DNA from 2 places in the Pseudoduganella sp. GW821-FHT11H04 genome. Region 2 is predicted to be linked to the other one. Evidence: predicted binding sites of a transcription regulator. Region 2 holds the regulator's gene; the other holds the start of a gene.

Region 1 (9,200 bases), 230 kb from region 2:
AGGAGGCAGGAATCGTGACGGTTACCGCCTGCTGCGCAAACGGCGCTTCCGGATGGGCGTTATCCCATGCGGCGCACAAGTGTTTCAGGTAGCGGGTGGAAGCTTCCAGCGGCGAGACGCGCGAAACTTCTTCCGGCGCGTCATGCGGCAGGATGGCGGCGCGGCGGTCCACGCCCGGGTGGCACAGCCAGCTCTTGGCGCTCGAGACCAGGCGGATCGGCGTGGTGGCGCCGCGGCTGCGGGCCATTTCGCCCGTCACCGCGGGCTGTGCGTCGGCGGCGGCCCAGGGCAGGGCCAGTTCGCCGGCGGCCAGTTCGTCCGGGTGCGGCAGGTAGAGGAAGCTTGGCAGCAGCGGCAGTTCTTCCACCGTGCCCGGTGCGGTCAGCTGGGGCACGCGCAGTACGCCGTGCGCGGTTTTCTCGCCGTCGCTGCCGGCCAGTTCCACATAGGACAGCGCGCTATGCGTGGTGCCAAGGTCGATGCCGATGGCGTAACGTGGATCGCTCACAGCTCCACCTCGGCCGGCGCCAGGACTTTGGCGTCATGCGCTTCCGCCAGTTTGGGCAGGCGAACGCTGGAGGCGCGCCAGCCGCGGTGGCTCAGGGTGCCGGTGAACGGCGCCTTGCCGACCACGTTGCCGGTCAGGCGCACGGCAGCGGCGTCGAAGCCTTCCGGCAGCGTCACGCGGCTGCCTTCCGCTTCGCTGCGGATGCCTTCAATGGTGAAGTGCTCGCGCAGCACCTTGGCGCAGCCTTCATGCACCACGCGCGCTGCGGCGCCGATGTCGGCGTCGGAATAGGCGGACAAGTTTTCCTGGGTGAAGTCGATCAGGCGTGCTTCGCGCTGGAACAGCGACAGCAGTTGCAGGGCTGCGTCAGGCGTAGCTTCGCGCAAAGGCGCGGCGGCTGGAGCCGGGGCAGGCGTTGGAGTTGGGGCAGGTGCGGCTACCGGGCCGACTTGATCGTCGCGCACGCGCGCAGCGAATTCGGCATCGCCCAGGGTTTTGAAAAAGGCGCCAATGGCGAGGGAAATCCTGCTCCCAAAGGAGGGCAGATTGGAAGTTTTGCTCATGTTATTGCTCTTTGAATGTCGGGGGAAATCCCGGAGAAGTGCGCATGATACCAGCTTGGCTTGCAGGCGCGGCCAGGGCGGTTTAGAATACTGTATATATATCCAGTATTTAGCCGTCGAGGCACGCATGCAGGACGATGAACTAGAGGGGCAGGTGATGCTGCCGCCGCAATCGCGCAAGGCTCAAAAAGGGCGCGGAGCGGTATCAAATATGCAAGGCAGGTATGAATTGCAGGCGCGCGAGGCGTTTGATGACGGCTGGGCGCCCGATCCGGACGATGCCGATGCTGAAATGCGTCCGCCGTGCACCATCGTCACCGAAGAAATGGCCAAGACGATCCTGACGCATAACCAGTCGCCGGATATTCCCTTCAATGTTTCGCTGAATCCCTATCGCGGCTGCGAGCACGGTTGCATTTACTGCTTCGCGCGCCCATCGCATAGTTATCTCGGCCTGTCGCCGGGGCTCGATTTCGAGACCAAGCTATTTGCCAAAGTGAACGCGGCGGAGCTGCTGCGCGCCGAATTGTCCAAGCCCGGCTACCTGGTTGAATCGCTGGCGTTGGGCGTGAATACCGACGCCTACCAGCCGTGCGAGCGCGAATACCAGCTTACGCGGCGCGTGCTGGAAGTGCTGGCCGAGTGCAACCACCCGGTGGGGCTGATTACCAAATCCTCACTGATCGAGCGCGATATCGACATCCTCGCGCCGATGGCTGCGCGCAACCTTGCCGCCGCCTCGATCACCCTGACTACCCTGGATAGCAAGATTTCCCGCACGCTCGAGCCGCGCGCCGCCGCGCCGGCACGCCGCCTGCGTACGATTGAAACGTTGGCCAAGGCCGGCATTCCGGTCGGCGTCAGCATCGCACCGATCATCCCCTTCGTCACCGAGCCTGATATTGAAAAAATCATGGCCGCAGCGCGCGATGCCGGCGCGGTGATGGCAACTTACGTCGTGTTGCGCCTGCCATGGGAAGTGAGCCCGCTTTTCAAGGAATGGCTGGAAGCCCATTTCCCCGACCGCGCAGCACGCGTGATGAACCGCGTCCGCGATATGCGCGGCGGCAAAGAATATGAAGCAGAGTTCGGCTCTCGCATGCGCGGTGAAGGCGTATGGGCAGACCTGATCCAGCAGCGCATCGAAAAAGGCATCACCCGCTTCGGCTTCCACGGCCGCCACAGCAAATTCCGCTCCCTTGACTGCACCCAATTCAAACGCCCCGACTACATCCCCCCATCCGGCGCCCGCGCCCGTGCCGCCGCGAAAGCCGGTCAGATGGATCTGTTTTAAAAAAGCATTAGTCCGCCGCCAGTTCTCGGTTTGGGAGCTCTGTGCACACTTGTCGGGACCTACTACTGAAAACTACTGAAAATACTACTGAAAACTACTGAAATTGTGCTTTTGGGGCCCTGATAGCGCTCTAATCGCAAATATTTCAGTAGTTTTCAGTAGCAGCGACCGAGTTATCATGCAGGTACGCCGTCTCTCACTTTCCATCGTGCTGCAGTCGAGCAAGTTGGGCTTCGATTGCGTGAACATGCTCGTCGTGATGTCCCATTGCGCGAAGCTCGCTCGCCAGGCGCAGCAAGTATTCGATGTTCGGGCCGCTTGGGCCGGAAGCAGCGGCGATGTGGCGGGCGATTTCTTCCACCGGCGCATCGCCCAGCCAGGCGGCGTTGTCGGCGGCGGCGATGTAGATGAGGCCTTCCTCCACGCCGCCCGCTTCGAAATGAATGTGAATCGCAACGCGCAGGTAGCCATTTTTCTCGCGATGGTCGAGATGGGCAAATTCTTCCGGCGTAACAAGGTAGGCCATGCCGTGGCAAACGGCGCCTTCCAACGGAATCAGGGTAGCCACGCGGCCCGGCGCATCAGGCGTGCCGCGATGGTCGTGCGAACCTTGCCAGAAGCGGCGCGACCAGCCGAAAATGTGCGCCGGCCGGCGCTCGATGAAGGGGAAGTCCGCTTTGTAAATCAGAGAGCCATAACCGAACAGCCAAACCTGGTGGTGGCCGTCGAATTTGTCCATTGCCTTATTGGCTTCAATCGTATTGTGCGACATGCGCCAATTATAGGGAATGCTCGCCAAGCACGCTGATGAAGCGCTCCGCAGCGGGCGAAGGTGTGCGCGAGGTCTTGGTGTAGATGAAGAATTTGCGCTTTAGCTCCGGCTCGACCAGCGGCCGCATTTCCAGCCCATACAGGCGCACCATCGGCTCCGCATAGGGCAGGCAGGCGGTGATGCCCAGCCCCGCCGCCACCATCGCCAGCGCTGTCGTCATGAAGGTCACCTCGTTATACGGCGCCAGCGTCGTCATATCGCGCAGCAGGCGTTCGGTGAACTGGCCCTGCAGCGCAATGAAGGGATGCTGGTTGACCTCCGACCAGGCTACCGTGCGGCGCGCAGCCAGCGCATGCCCGGCGGGGAATACCACGACGAACGGCATTTCGAACAGCAGCTGCGCATCCACCTCCGCCGTCACATCGCGCTCCGGCCCAATGCCCACATCAACCTCGCCGCTCACTACGCGCGCCGCCACGTTATCGACCGGGCAGTCCACCAGTTGCACCTGCACGTCCGGATAGGAAGCTCGGAAAGCCCCGATCACCTGCGGCAGCAGGGTGCAGGCCATCATCTGCGGCGCCGCCACCCGCACGATGCCTTTTTTCAGGGCCTTGCGATTGGCAATATCCACCATCGCCCCATCCAGGTCCTGCAGCATCTTGTCGAACAGCGGATAAAGCTCGCGCCCCACCTCCGATAGCTGCACGCGCCGCGTATTGCGCTCGACCACCTTCACCCCCAGCAGCTGCTCCAGCTCCTTGATCTGCCCCGACAGGGCGGACTGGGTCACATGGAGCAGGTCGGCGGCGGAAGTGAAGCTGCCGGTGCGGGCAACAGCGACCAGGGCGCGCATTTGGCGGACGGTTGGACTCATCAGAAAAACTAATAAATGGACGTGAAAATATCGTTTGTATGATAGCTGAAACAAGAGTTTAATGGCGGGATACAAAGGAGCCCGTCATGAAAATCAAGCAAATCCACCACGTTGCCTACCGCTGCAAAGACGCCAAGGAAACCGTTGAGTGGTACGTCAAGCACCTGAACATGAACTTCGTGCTGGCCATCGCGGAGGATGAAGTGCCTTCGACCAAGGCCCCCGATCCATACATGCACGTCTTCCTGGACGCCGGCCAGGGCAACATCCTTGCTTTCTTCGAGCTGCCAACCCAGAAAGACATGGGCCGCGACGAAAACACCCCTGCCTGGGTACAGCACCTGGCGCTGGAAGTGGCGTCGATGGACGAACTTCTGGCCGCCAAAGAGCGCCTGGTCGCCGCCGGCATCGAGGTACTGGGCCCCGTCAACCACACCATCTTCAAGTCGATCTACTTCTTCGACCCGAACGGCCACCGCCTGGAACTGGCAGCCAACATCGGCACCCCGGAAATGATGAAAAAGCTGGACGACGTGAAGTGGGAAATGCTGGAAGAATGGTCTAAAACGAAAAAAGCCCCCAAGCACGCAGCCTGGATGCACGCACCACAAGCATAAAGATTAAAAGCGAAGGAATTACATGAAACTCGCCTCCCTGAAAGACGGCAGCCGTGACGGCCGCCTGGTCGTCGTTAGCCGCGACCTGAAATCCTGCCAGCCGGTACCGACCATCGCCGCCACCATGCAGGATGCACTGGATAACTGGGACAACGCCGCCCCGCAGCTGAAGCAGATCTACGCCCTGCTGAACCAGGGCAGCGCATCGGGCGCCAAGCCTTTCGACGAAAGCATGTGCCACTCGCCGCTGCCGCGCGCCTTCCAGTGGGCCGACGGTTCCGCCTATATCAACCACGTGGAGCTGGTGCGCAAGGCCCGCAATGCCGAAGTGCCGGCATCGTTCTATACCGACCCGCTGATGTACCAGGGCGGCTCCGACAGCTTCGTCGGCCCGCGCGACGCCATCTTCGCGCTGGACGAAGCCTGGGGTATCGACCTGGAAGCGGAAGTTGCCGTCATCACCGGCGATGTGAAAATGGGCGCCAGCGACGAAGAGGCGGCCAAGGCGATCCGCTTGGTCATGCTGGTCAACGACGTCTCCCTGCGCAACCTGATCCCGAACGAACTGGCAAAGGGCTTCGGCTTCTTCAACTCCAAGCCGGCCAGCGCCTTCTCGCCGGTGGCCGTTACGCCGGAAGAACTGGGCAAGTCCTGGAACGACAGCAAGCTGCGCCTGCCATTGCTGGTGCAGATCAACCGCCAGCCTTTCGGCAAGCCGAACGCCGGCGAGGACATGACCTTCAACTTCGCCCAACTGGTGGCCCACGCCGCCAAGACGCGCGAACTGTGCGCCGGCACCATTATCGGCTCCGGTACCGTCTCGAATAAGCAAGGCAGCCTGCACGGCTCCAGCATCGCCAACGGCGGCGTGGGCTACTGCTGCCTGGCCGAAGTGCGCATGTACGAGACCATCGAAAGCGGCAAGCCGCAGACCGGCTTCCTGCAATTTGGCGACACCGTGCGCATTGAGATGCACGACGCCGCCGGCAAGTCCATCTTCGGCGCCATCGACCAGACCGTGCGCAACTACGGGGAACGTGCATGAAGCTCTACACCTACTTTCGCAGTTCGGCCGCCTACCGCGTCCGCATTGCGCTGAACCTGAAAGGCCTGGCTTATGATGCCGTGCCGGTGCACTTGCTGCGCGACGGCGGCGAGCAGCTGGCGCCGGCGTATCGCGAAGTCAATCCGGCCGGGCTGGTGCCTGCGCTGGTGGATAACGGCATTGTGCTGACGCAGTCGCTGGCGATCATCGAGTACCTGGAAGAGGTGCATCCGATGGTGCCGCTGCTGCCGCAAGATGCGGTGGGCCGTGCGCGCGTGCGTGCGCTGGCGCAGACCATTGCTTGCGATACCCATCCGCTGATGAATCTTCGCGTGCTCAAGCACATCAAAGGCCCGATGGGGCTGAGCGAAGAGCAGAAAATGGATTGGTACTTCCATTGGATGGGCGAGGGCATGAAGGCGCTGGAGGCGCACCTGGAGCGCGACGGCGACGCCGGGCGCTTCTGCTACGGCGATACGCCGACCATTGCGGATTGCTGCCTGGTGCCGCAGGTGTATAACGCGCAGCGTTTCGAAATTGATTTGACGCCATACCCGAACATCGCCCGCATTGCCGCCAATTGCGCGGACCTGCCGGCGTTCAAGGCGGCGCATCCTTCCGCGCAGCCGGATACCGAGTAAAACCGGCAAACCGGTGTCTGACCCGCAGGGTCAGACACCTCGGCCAGCGGCCGCCGCATGTCGGTGTCTGACCCTATGGGTCTGACACCGGTTTACCGGTTCACCAGGATTAATCCACCAGCAACGAATAAAGCTGCGCCGGCGTAATCGGCTTCACCAAATGCGCCGCAAACCCCGCCGCCCGCGACCTCGCCTGATCCGCCGGCTGCCCATACCCCGACAACGCCACCAGCCGCGTATTCCCAAACCCAGGCTTGCGCCTCAGCTCAATCGCCAGCTCATACCCATCCATCCCCGGCAGCCCGATATCGAGAATCGCCAGGTCCGGCACAAAGCTCGCACTCGCCCGCAAGGCACTCGCTGGATCCGCCACCGCCTGCACCTCATGCCCGCCCACCTCCAGCAGCGCGCGCAAGCCCTGCAGCACGTCCTGGTTGTCATCCACCAGCAGCACCCGCCGCGGCGACACAGCCGCCAACTGCCCCGGCGCAGCACCAGCCACCGGAGCCATATCCGCCTCACCCGCCAGCGGCAAACGAATAGTAAATTCACTGCCCGCACCAGGCCCCGCACTATGCGCCTCAATCTCCCCACCATGCAGCTGCACCAGGCTGCGCGCAATCGACAAGCCCAATCCCAACCCGCCGCGCGAACGATCCAGCGACTGCGGCGCCTGCACGAACTTGTCAAACAACTGCGGCAGCATCTCCGCGCCAATGCCAATCCCCGTATCGCGTACTTTCAGCACCAAGCGTCCCTTGGCAGCAGACGCCCGCACCAGGATATGCCCGCCCAGGTTGGAATACTTGGCCGCATTGGTCAGCAAGTTGACCAGCACCTGCGCAAAGCGCATCGGATCGGCATTGATCGCCAGACCCTCGACCGGCACATCCACTTCCAGCCGCTGCTGGCGTTCCTCCAGCAAGCCGCTGACAGTTTCCAGCGCCTGTGCCAACAGCTTGGAAAGCTCAATCCGCTCCAGCCGCAGTGCTATCTTGCCTTGGGCGATGCGCGCCACATCCAGCAAATCATCCACCAGCCGCACCAGGTGATGCGCCTGGCGCTCGATGGCCGAGTGCTCGCGCGCCAGCCCGCCCAGTCCCTTTAGGCGCATCAGCTCCAGCGCAATCAGGATAGGGGAGAGCGGATTGCGCAGCTCATGCCCCACCATCGCCAGGAAATCGTCCTTGGTGCGATTTGCCAGCTCCGCGTCGCGCCGCGCGCGCACCAGCTCCGTCACCTCGAAAGCCACAATAGCCACGCGGTCCACCTCGCCGCGCGCATTGCGCACCGGCTGGTGCACGTAATCGAAATAGCACTCCTGCAGCCCGCCGTCGCGCTTCAGCATCACGCGGCGCGCTTTGCCGATGACGGGCTGGCCGGTGGCGAGCGCCTGTTCCAGTTCTTCCACCATGCCCTGGCCCTCCAGCTCAGGGAAGGCGCGCCGCATCGGCAGGCCGATGAGCTGGCGCTGCCAGCTCAATTCCACGAAACGGTCGTTGGCCAGTTCAAAGTCCAGGTCCGTCCCGCGCACGATAGCAATGGCGGCCGGCGCCTGCTGGAAAGTGTTCGCCATGCGCGCCATATGGGCGCGTTCAGCCTGGCGGATACGTGAGCGCATCAGCTGCGAATCGACGCGTGTCACCAGTTCCCGGGCGGAGAAAGGCTTGACCAGGTAATCGTCGGCGCCCGCGTTCACGCCTTCAATGCGTGCCTCTTCGCCTGCGCGTGCCGACAACAGCAGCACAGGCAGGTCATGCAAGTGCTGGTCGGCGCGCATGGCCGCAATCAGGCCGAAGCCGTCCAGCTCCGGCATCATCACGTCGGACACCACCAGGTCCGGCACCGCATGCGCCATTGCCCGCATCGCCTCGCGTCCGTTGGCCGCCGTGCTGACGTGCCAGCGCTGGCGCAGCAAGCGCGCCAGGTAATCGCGCATGTCGGCGTTGTCGTCCACCACCAGCACTTGCGCGCCCAATGTCAGCACGCTGTCGTCATCGGCCAGGTCGAGGAAGGGCTCTTCGTTGTCTTCTTCAGGCAGCCAGCGCTGCGCCTCCAGCAGGAAGGCTTCACGTACGCCGGCGTTGCCAACGCCGTGCCCGACGCCCAGCTGCTCATCGCGCAGGTGCGCGTGGCCAAGCGGCAGCGTGATGATGAAGGTACTGCCCGCGCCCAGCGTGCTGTCCAACTCAATATGCCCATGCAGCAGCTCCACCAGGTCGCGCACCAGCGCCAGGCCGATGCCCGAGCCTTCGTGGGTGCGCGAGCGCGTGCCTTCCACGCGGCGGAAACGCTCGAATATTCGCTGCTGCTGGTCTTCCGAAATACCGACGCCTGTATCGCTGACCGATAGCACCGCCATATGCCCTTGCTGGCGCAGCTTGACTGTGATGCCGCCGTCGAAAGTGAACTTGAAGGCGTTGGACAGCAGGTTCAGCACGATCTTTTCGAACAGGCCGATATCGACCCAGGCGCAGGCACTCAGTTCGCTGCAATCGACCGTCAGCCGCAGCCCCGCGCTTTCCACTACCGAGCGGAAGCCGCTGGCCAGGTCGCGAGTGAGGGCGGCCAGGTCAACGCGGGAATAGCTGGCATGCATGCGCCCCGCCTGTACGCGCGAAAAATCGAGCAGGGTATTGACCAGTTTTTGCAGGCGCAATGCGTTACGCTGGGCCAACCGCAGGCGCTCGTGGTGAATCGCCGGCAGGCGGTTGGCGCTGTCGCCCAGCGCCTCCTCTATGGGACCCAGCATCAGCGTCAGCGGCGTGCGGAATTCGTGGCTCACATTGCTGAAGAAGGCGGTCTTCGCGCGGTCCAGTTCTGCCAGGGCCTCGGCGCGCTGCCGCTGCTCGGCTGCCGCGCTGGCGTTCTGCACCGCCGCCG
Region 2 (9,200 bases):
CTCGCCAGGGCCAGGACAGGAAAAGCGCGTCGCGCCATACAAGTGAAAGCGCAGGCAATCGCCAGGCTGCAGCCGATGCGTTACGCCGTCGATGGTGTAGTCGAGCACCCCTGACAGCATCCACATATGCTGCTCCAACCCCCGCATCGGCGGCTGGGCGTAATCGATCAAAGCGCCCGCTGGCAGGCGCCCTTCGATCATCTCCGCCGCAAAGCCGCGCGCCGGCGGCGACACCATGCGTCGCACGAAGCCGGTGGACGGATCATGCCACTCCGCTTGCTCGGCGCGCCGGATCAGCTGCACCGGCGCCTGCTCCACTTCCGCGATCAGGCGCGACATCGGCATGCCATACACGGAGCACAGCTTGCCCAGCATCTCCGCCGTCGGACTGGTTTCAGCGCGCTCCAGGCGCGACAAGGTAGCGCGGCTGATGCCGCTCTGCGTGGCCAGTTCTTCCAGCGACAGTGCGCGCTCCTCGCGCAACAGCGCCAGACGCCTGACCAGCCGGTCTTCAAATGAATTTCCCATATGAGAGACAATATCTCAAATATGAGACGAGCACAACGAAAAAAGGGAGGCCGCAGCCTCCCCTTTTTTAAAATCATTTACATGATCTTGGTACCGAGCCACCAGAAAATCGCACCGACGAAGGCCGATGCAGGGATGGTGAATATCCACGCCCAGACGATATTGCCAGCCACACCCCAACGCACAGCCGACATTTTCTGCGACGAGCCCACGCCGACGATAGCGCCGGTGATGGTGTGGGTGGTCGACACAGGCACGCCCAGGAAGGACGCCATCAGCAGGGTGATCGCACCGCCGGTCTCGGCGCAGAAGCCGCCCACCGGTTTCAGCTTGGTGATTTTCTGGCCCATGGTCTTGACGATACGCCAGCCGCCGAACAGGGTGCCGAACGAAATCGCGCCGTAGCAAGCGATGATGACCCAGACCGGTGGCGATGCATCCGTCGCCGCCACGTGGCCCGAAGCGATCAGCAGCATCCAGATGATACCCATGGTCTTTTGCGCGTCATTGCCGCCGTGGCCCAGCGAATAGCCGGCCGCGGAGACCAGCTGCAGGCGACGGAACCAGGTGTCGACCTTGCGCGGCGTCGATTTAACGAACACCCACGACACGATCAGCATGATCAGGGAACCGAGCACAAAGCCGAGCAGCGGCGCCAGCACGATGAATTCCACGATGGTAATCAGGCCTTTGCCGATCAGCGCGCCGGTACCGGCTTTGGCTACCGCTGCGCCCACCAGGCCGCCGATCAGCGCGTGCGAGGACGACGATGGAATGCCGTAGTACCAGGTGATCACGTTCCAGATCACGGCGCCGCACAGGGCGCCAAAGATCACATAGTGGTCCACCACATGCGGATCGATCGTGCCTTTACCGATGGTTTGCGCCACCTTCAGGCCGACGACGAAAATCGCCACGAAGTTGAAAAACGCCGCCATGGCTACCGCGGTCTGCGGCTTCAGCACGCCGGTGGAGACCACCGTGGCGATCGCATTCGCGGCATCATGGAAGCCGTTCATGAAGTCGAACACCAGCGCCAGGAAGACCAAAGCCGACAGCGCGTAGATGCCAATTTCCAGGTTGTTCATGGAAGTAGTCTTTTCTTATGCGTTTTCGACGATGATGCCTTCGATGATGTTGGCAACATCTTCGCAGCGGTCGGTCACGGTTTCCAGGATCTCGTAGATTGCCTTCATCTTGATCAGGTTACGCACGTCCGGTTCGTCGCGGAACAGCTTGGACATTGCAGCGCGCATCACGTGGTCGGCGTCCGATTCCAGGCGGTCGATCTCTTCGCAGATGCCGACGATCTTGGAAGCGTTGTTCATGTTCGACAGCAGGGCCACGGCTTCTTTCACTTTTTCGCAGCATGCCAGGACCAGTTCGGCCAGGCGCTTGGCTTCCGGAGTCACGGAGTGCAGGTCGTACAGGGACACGGTCTGTGCGGCGTCTTCCATCAGGTCCAGGATGTCGTCCATCTTGGTGATCAGCTTGTGGATGTCGTCGCGGTCCAGTGGGGTGATGAAGGTCTTGTGCAGCAGGTCCACCGCCTGGTAGGTGATCTTGTCAGCCTGCTTTTCGAGACTTTCAATAGCGTGCACGCGATTTTCGAGGTCGTCGAAGTTAGCCATCAGGCCCAGCATCTCTTTGGCGCCCTTCACGCACAGATCGGCGTGCTGGTTAAACATGTCAAAGAATTTGCCCTCCGAGGGCATCAAGCGTCCAAACATTTTTGTTCTCCGTTGGTTGATTCGTTGGTACTGCAGCATAGCCACCCAGCGTGGCCAGCCTGGTAATCAATCGCCTTGGTAGATCGACAGGTTACCGGTGTAATTGCCAAACTTGGTGTACGCACCGATCCAGGTCAGGCGGATCGCCCCGATTGGACCGTTACGCTGCTTGCCGATAATGATCTCGGCGGTGCCTTTATCCGGCGAGTCTGGGTTATAGACTTCGTCGCGATACAGGAAAATGATCACGTCCGCATCCTGCTCGATAGCGCCGGATTCGCGCAGGTCGGACATGACGGGACGTTTATTGGGACGTTGTTCCAGCGATCGGTTCAGCTGGGAGAGTGCAATGACGGGGCAATGCAGCTCTTTGGCCAGGCCCTTGAGGGAACGCGAGATCTCGGAGATCTCGGCCGAGCGGTTGTCGCCCGGCTGGCTGCCCTGCATCAGCTGCAGGTAGTCGACCACGATCAGGCCCAGCTTCCCGCATTGGCGGGCCAGGCGGCGCGCACGGGCGCGCATCTCGATCGGGTTCAGTGCCGGGGTCTCGTCGATGTAGACCTGGGCATCATTCATTTTCTGGATGGCGTGCGTCAGGCGCGGCCAATCCTCGTCGATCAGTTTACCGGTACGCAGGCGGTGCTGGTCCAGCAGGCCGACGGAACCCAGCATACGCATCGCCAGCTGCACGCCGCCCATCTCCATCGAGAACACGGCGACCGGCAGGCCCGCTTCCACCGCCACGTTTTCGGCGATATTCATCGAGAATGCGGTCTTGCCCATGGAAGGACGGCCGGCCACAACAACCATGTCGCCCGGCTGCAGGCCCGATGTCATCTTATCCAGATCGGTCCAGCCGGTCGGCACGCCGGTGATTTCGGAGCCTGAATCGCGCGAATACAGTTCGTCGATACGCTCCACCACCTGAGTCAGCAGGGGCTGCACCGGCAGCCAGCCAGCTGCGCCGCGAGAGCCGGCTTCGGCGATGGCGAAGATCTTCGCTTCCGCCTCGTCCAGGATCTGCTTGACGTCCTTGCCTTGCGGGCTGAAGGCGTTGCCCGACACTTCATCGGCCACGGTGATCAGCTTGCGCAGCACGCCGCGGTCACGCACGATTTCCGCATACCGGCGGATATTCGCGGCCGACGGCGTATTCTGCGCCATGGCGTTCAGGTAGGCCATGCCGCCCACCTCGTCCGCTTTGCCCAGCATGCTCAGGGCCTCGAACACGGTCACCACGTCGGCCGGCTTGCCCGAGTTAATCAGGCGGACCATCTGCTCGAAGATAATGCGGTGGTCGTAGCGGTAGAAGTCTTCCGCATTCATGAAGTCCGCAATACGGTCCCACGCCGCGTTGTCACGCAACAAACCACCGATGACAGATTGCTCTGCCTCGATCGAGTGCGGCGGAATGCGGAGGGAATCGACTTGTGGGTCGGACTGGGGTGCGGCGTTCATGGCGCGCATTATACCTGCTTCGGCAAGCCGGGAATAATCCCTGAAAATAAAAAAAGCCGGGCGAACCCGGCTTTTTTGATGTAGATACGACGCTGATTAAGCAGCTTCGCCAACTACGGCAACGGTGACTTCCACCACGACGTCGGTGTGCAGTGCCACGGCAACTGGGAACTCGCCGGTGGTCTTCAGAGGACCGGTTGGCAGGCGCACAGCAGCTTTTTCCACGGTGAAGCCAGCTTTCGACAGGGCTTCAGCGATATCGAAGTTGGTCACAGAACCGAACAGACGGCCGTCAACGCCGGCTTTCTGCGATACGGTTACGGTCATGCCGTTCAGCTTTTCGCCTTGGGCTTGAGCAGCAGCCAGCTTAGCAGCAGCAGCTTTTTCCAGTTCAGCGCGCTTGGCTTCGAATTCAGCAACAGCAGCAGCGGTAGCACGACGTGCCAGCTTCTGAGGGATCAGGAAGTTACGGGCGTAGCCGTCTTTCACTTTCACCACGTCGCCCAGGTTGCCGACGTTAACAACTTTTTCCAAAAGGATGATTTGCATATTATTTCTCCAGGATCTCTGATCTGATCGCTAATTAAGCGTGGTGCAGATCGGTGTACGGCAGCAGGGCCAGGTAGCGGGCGCGCTTGATCGCGGTGTCAACTTGGCGCTGGTAGTGCGCCTTGGTACCGGTCAGGCGTGCTGGCATGATCTTGCCGTTTTCCTGGACGAAATCTTTCAGGGTGTCTACGTCTTTGTAGTCCACTTGCTCAACGTGAGCTGCGGTGAAGCGGCAGAACTTCTTGCGCTTGAACAGTGGGTTTTGTTGCTTGCGCTTTTCTTTCAGCTTGAGCTTGTTTTTGTCGAACTTTTTACCGAATGCCATTTTAGGCTCCTGTATTTAAATGTGCGCTGTTTAGACAGCACGAAAATCAATGATGTGAAACACCAGGGTTCTGCTATTGCGGTTCTTCTTGGCCAGGAAGCCGGTGAACTCGTACAAGCCTCCAAGGGGCGCCTGACTGAATCGTTTCGACAGTTCTCCTGCGGCGACCGCAGGAACTTCAAACTCGGTCAGTCGGGCAATGCCTGCCTCTGTCTGCTGCGAACTGTGCTGCAAGCTTGCATTCACAATCGGCAGGCCGGCGGGGGTGTAACGAATTTCATCCCGTTCGGCGATCAGGGCGGTAACCCGGAGCTGGTTGTACAGACCGTCTCCTGTCAGGAATTAGGCCGCTGCAGGAGCTGCTGGGGCTTCGGCGCGATGGCTCTTGGCCGCGTCTTCACGCTGAACCGACTTCATCATCGGCGAAGGAGCGGTTTCCGCTTTCTTCATCTTGACGGTCAGGTGGCGCAGTACGGCATCATTGAATTTGAATGCGGTTTCCAGCTCAACCAGGGTTTCGTTGTCGCATTCGATGTTCAGGCAGATGTAGTGTGCCTTAGCCAGTTTCTGGATCGAGTAAGCCATTTGACGGCGGCCCCAATCTTCAACACGGTGTACGTTACCGCCGCGCGAGGTCACGCTGGCTTTGTAACGTTCGATCATCGCGGGCACTTGCTCGCTCTGGTCCGGATGGACGATAAATACGATTTCGTAGTGACGCATTAATAACTCCCTTAAGGACTGTGAATATAGCCCACCCCGGCGTCAAGACGGGTGTGGGAAGAGGTAAGCCCGCAAGCATAGCAGGTTTTGCCCACCGGCTCAAGGTTTACTGATGGCGCGCAAAGCCCGCTACCCCGGGCGCTGGCATGCTGGGACATGGACCAGTTCGACGCCGCCTGGAAGCTGTTGGCCGGGAACCACCCCGAAGGTTTCCTGCGCCTGTTCGCCCCAGACCTCGCCTCCCAGATCGACTGGAGCCGGCAATATTGTCTGCCCGATCACGAACTGCCCCCGCCGACACCGGATTCCGCTGCCGCTGCCCGGCATCCCGACATCTTGCTGCTTGTTTCCCTGCTGGACGGCAGCCCTGCCTGCCTCCATATTGAAATCCAGTGCAGCCGCGATGAAGGTTTCGCCCAGCGTATGGCGATTTACCGCAGTCGCCTGCAAGACCGCTTTGCCATGCCGATCATCAGCATCGCCCTGCTGGCCGATCCAGGTCTGCGATGGCGGCCGTTACGGCCGTCGCAATCGCCACGCACCTGCTTGCATTGCAGACCCGCCGCTCAGTCGAGCGCCGCCGGGCCGCCAAGTTGCGCTTACTGCGTCAACTTTTTGCAGGCAGTTGGAATGTGCGGGAACTTTCAGACCTGCGGCAAGTCATAGATCTGATGATGCCAATACCAAGGACATGGCAAACGGAGACAACCATGGAAATCTACGAACTGATCGAAGCCGACCAGCATGCTGACAAAAACAGTTTTGCTTACATGATGTGGGAGCTGACAGACCGTCGAGGACGAATAAAGGGAAGGATTCAAGGGCTTGCTGAAGGCCGTGCTGAAGGGCGTGCTGAGGCGCGCAGACGTTTGGCAGCAATGGTGGAGCGACAACTCGAGGCCCGCTTCGGCAAACTACCCGAATCGGTTCGCAGCCCCATGCGCGACGCGAACCCGGAGCAACTGGAACAGTTGGCCCTGGCGCTACTGAGGGTGAGGACGCTGGATGATGCCTTGGTGATCTCCGGACTAATCGCCTGAGGCCGCGCCTTGCGCTTGCGCGGCGCGGGAAGACTGCAGGATGCCGGTCAGGAAACCGAGCCCGGCCGCAAGCCAGATGCAGGACGCGACAACGTCAAACGTCCACAGACGCTCGGGGAATTTGTAGAGGTAAGGCACAACCAGCAGCCCGCGCAGCAGGCAGATCGCAGCGATCGTGCCCTGCGCCATTTGTGCAAACGGCAGCCAGTGCAGGCGGCCCGCACCGGCCAGCGCGTACAGGGAGCAGATGAACATCAGGGCCCCAATGAGCGCAGCACCAGCAGGCGCGAACCAGGTCCCAGCGTGGGCGGGAGCGACAACCTTAGGCGGCGCCTGCAGGAAGGCGTACCACTCCGGCCCCAGCCAAGGCGCGGCGAAATGGATTACTGCACCAAAAAGCGAAATCCCCGCCGCCAGCAAGAAAGCAAACCGTCCCATCCTGCCCTCCAATGGTTGTCGAATCGACATTAAGCCGAATATTTTCTGCCGATGCAACAAATTTGCTTGCAATTCCTTTCATACTGTACAAAAATACAGACTGTCTATAATCACAGTCCACTATAGCGCCATGATCAAGCTCACAGCACGACAAGAACAAATCCTCGACCTGATCAAGGATGCAATCGAAAACACCGGCTTCCCACCGACCCGCGCAGAAATCGCAGCGGAACTGGGCTTCAAATCCGCCAATGCGGCCGAAGAGCACCTGAAAGCCCTCCAGCGCAAAGGCGCGATTGAAATCACCGCCGGCACTTCGCGCGGCATCCGCCTGACCGGCAACTTCGGCGGCCCGGCAACCGGCACCGCAAAACCTAGCCCTGCCCCGCGCGCCAAAGTCGAATTCGACGATATGCCAGCCGTCCCGGCCGGCATGCTGATTTCCCTGCCGCTGATCGGCCGCGTCGCCGCCGGTTCGCCCATCCTGGCACAGGAAAACCTGGAAACCAGCTACAGCGTCGACCCGAACCTGTTCTCGGCCAAGCCCGACTTCCTGCTGAAGGTGCGCGGCGAATCGATGCGCGACATCGGCATCATGGACGGCGACCTGCTGGCCGTGAAAAAGACCGACAGCGCCCGCAACGGCCAGGTGGTGGTAGCCCGTATCGGCAACGACGTCACGGTGAAGACCTACCGCAAGACCGGCAGCAAGATCGAACTGCTGCCGGAAAACCCGGACTTCAAGATCATCACCGTCAACCCGGAAGACGACTTCGCCCTGGAAGGCCTGGCGGTCGGCCTGATGCGCACCTGGCACTGATTCATCCCGCCTGTTCCGCGTTTTTTGCAGCCTGTCGCATAGACGCTACTATTGCCGGGCAAACAAAGTTATCCTTCTTACATCAACAACAAGAAGGAGAAAACATGTTTGCCCGACGCCTCAGCGCCACCCTGTGCACTCTCGCATTTGCCTCCGTCTCGGCCTACGCCGCAGCGCCACAGCAGCAATTCGCCAAAATGGGCGACCTGCAGCTTGAGAGCAAAGCCACCATCAACGACTGCTCGATCGGCTACCGCACCATCGGCACCCTGAACGCCGACAAATCCAACGCCATCCTGTTCACCACCTGGCACACCGGCACCAGCCGCGACGCCATCGGCATGCTGCAAAGCGGCGCCCTGTTCGATCCAGCGCCATGGTATGTGATCGTGGTCGATGCGCTGGGCAACGGCGTTTCCTGCTCGCCCTCCAACAGCAAGACCCAGGCCGGCCCAGCCTTCCCGCAATTCTCCATGCGCGACATGGTGGAAAGCCAGCACAAGCTGCTGACTGAAAAACTGGGCATCAACCACGTGCGCGCCGTCATGGGCTACTCGATGGGCGGCATGCAAACCTTCCAGTGGGCAGCCAGCTACCCGGGCTTCATGGACGTGGCTATCCCGATTGCGGGCACCCCGCGCCTGACCTCCTCCGACATGCTGTTCCTGCGCATCGTCGAGAAATCCGTGGTCGACGAACCAGCCTATGCCGGCGGCCGCTACGCAAAGAATCCGGCCCTGCCGATGTACAACCTGCTGTTCGCCATGAACTTCGACAGCCCGGCCCACCGCAGCGCACGCACCGCGCCAAAGGATTTCGAAAAATTCTTCCGCGAGAGCGCAGCCTCCGATCCTGAAGGCACCGATGCCAACAACTCCCTGTGGCAGATCCGCGCAGTGCTCGGCCACGACATCGCCCAGGGCGGCAAATTGGAAGACGCAGCTGCCCACGTCAAGGCGCACATCTACCCGATCAATGCCGCGCAAGACCACCTGGTCAATCCAGCGCCAAGCATCTCCTTCGCCAAGCTGCGCAAGGAAGAAGCCACAGTCCTCGACACCGACTGCGGCCACGCCGCCCTGCGCTGCGCCATGCCCGCAATGAAAGCCGTTGTGGAAAAAGCGCTACGCTAAGACTGCAGTCTATTCCGCCAATCCTGCAGTTCGTCGCAGCCACGCTCCCCGGGTGGCTGCGCTAACTTAAAGTCACACAAAACCACATAACCACCGGGGAGATTTGATGTTCAAGCCACTCTGCATCGCAGCCGCGATGCTGGCAGCGCAGTCCGCGTTCGCCTTCGACAACCAGACCAACCATTACCGCCTGAGCATCGACAAAGATGCCAAGCGCGCCCACGTTGAAGCCGACGTCTGGGTCGAAGGCCGCGAACTGGTGCTGTTCAACTGCATGCCCATCCCGCAGCTGAAAAACGGCCAGGCGGACCTGATCGAAAAACTGGCCGTGCGCGACATGGCCGGCAGCGCGGTCGCACTGACCGACAAGGGCGAAGGCGAATATGAAGTGGATGGCGACCGCCGCCTGCGCCTCTCCTATGACATCCGCCTGGAGCACGACAAATACGAATGGCC

What was found. The regulator LexA, encoded in region 2, represses DNA repair genes until DNA is damaged. The targets are predictions, from matches to a motif close to ACTGTATNNNNATACAGT.
Region 1: the regulator LexA is predicted to act here: its motif matches at 1,161-1,178, upstream of AC1RTP_RS02380 (PA0069 family radical SAM protein).

The regions. Positions count from the first base shown of each region.
Region 1 is NZ_JBXARE010000001.1:486,310-495,509, forward strand. It holds gene AC1RTP_RS02370 (Hsp70 family protein) at 1-508, opposite strand, end outside; gene AC1RTP_RS02375 (DUF2760 domain-containing protein) at 505-1,071, opposite strand; gene AC1RTP_RS02380 (PA0069 family radical SAM protein) at 1,199-2,365, shown strand; gene AC1RTP_RS02385 (gamma-glutamylcyclotransferase) at 2,562-3,137, opposite strand; gene AC1RTP_RS02390 (LysR family transcriptional regulator) at 3,145-4,014, opposite strand; gene AC1RTP_RS02395 (VOC family protein) at 4,101-4,631, shown strand; gene AC1RTP_RS02400 (fumarylacetoacetate hydrolase family protein) at 4,654-5,676, shown strand; gene maiA (maleylacetoacetate isomerase) at 5,673-6,317, shown strand; gene AC1RTP_RS02410 (ATP-binding protein) at 6,427-9,200, opposite strand, start outside.
Region 2 is NZ_JBXARE010000001.1:256,407-265,606, reverse strand. It holds gene AC1RTP_RS01265 (helix-turn-helix domain-containing protein) at 1-528, opposite strand, end outside; gene AC1RTP_RS01260 (inorganic phosphate transporter) at 606-1,616, opposite strand; gene AC1RTP_RS01255 (DUF47 domain-containing protein) at 1,632-2,258, opposite strand; gene AC1RTP_RS01250 (replicative DNA helicase) at 2,325-3,716, opposite strand; gene rplI (50S ribosomal protein L9) at 3,813-4,265, opposite strand; gene rpsR (30S ribosomal protein S18) at 4,300-4,590, opposite strand; gene priB (primosomal replication protein N) at 4,621-4,914, opposite strand; gene rpsF (30S ribosomal protein S6) at 4,933-5,313, opposite strand; gene AC1RTP_RS01225 (hypothetical protein) at 5,470-5,979, shown strand; gene AC1RTP_RS01220 (DUF4351 domain-containing protein) at 6,024-6,353, shown strand; gene AC1RTP_RS01215 (hypothetical protein) at 6,342-6,791, opposite strand; gene lexA (transcriptional repressor LexA) at 6,922-7,611, shown strand; gene AC1RTP_RS01205 (alpha/beta fold hydrolase) at 7,716-8,744, shown strand; gene AC1RTP_RS01200 (hypothetical protein) at 8,806-9,200, opposite strand, start outside.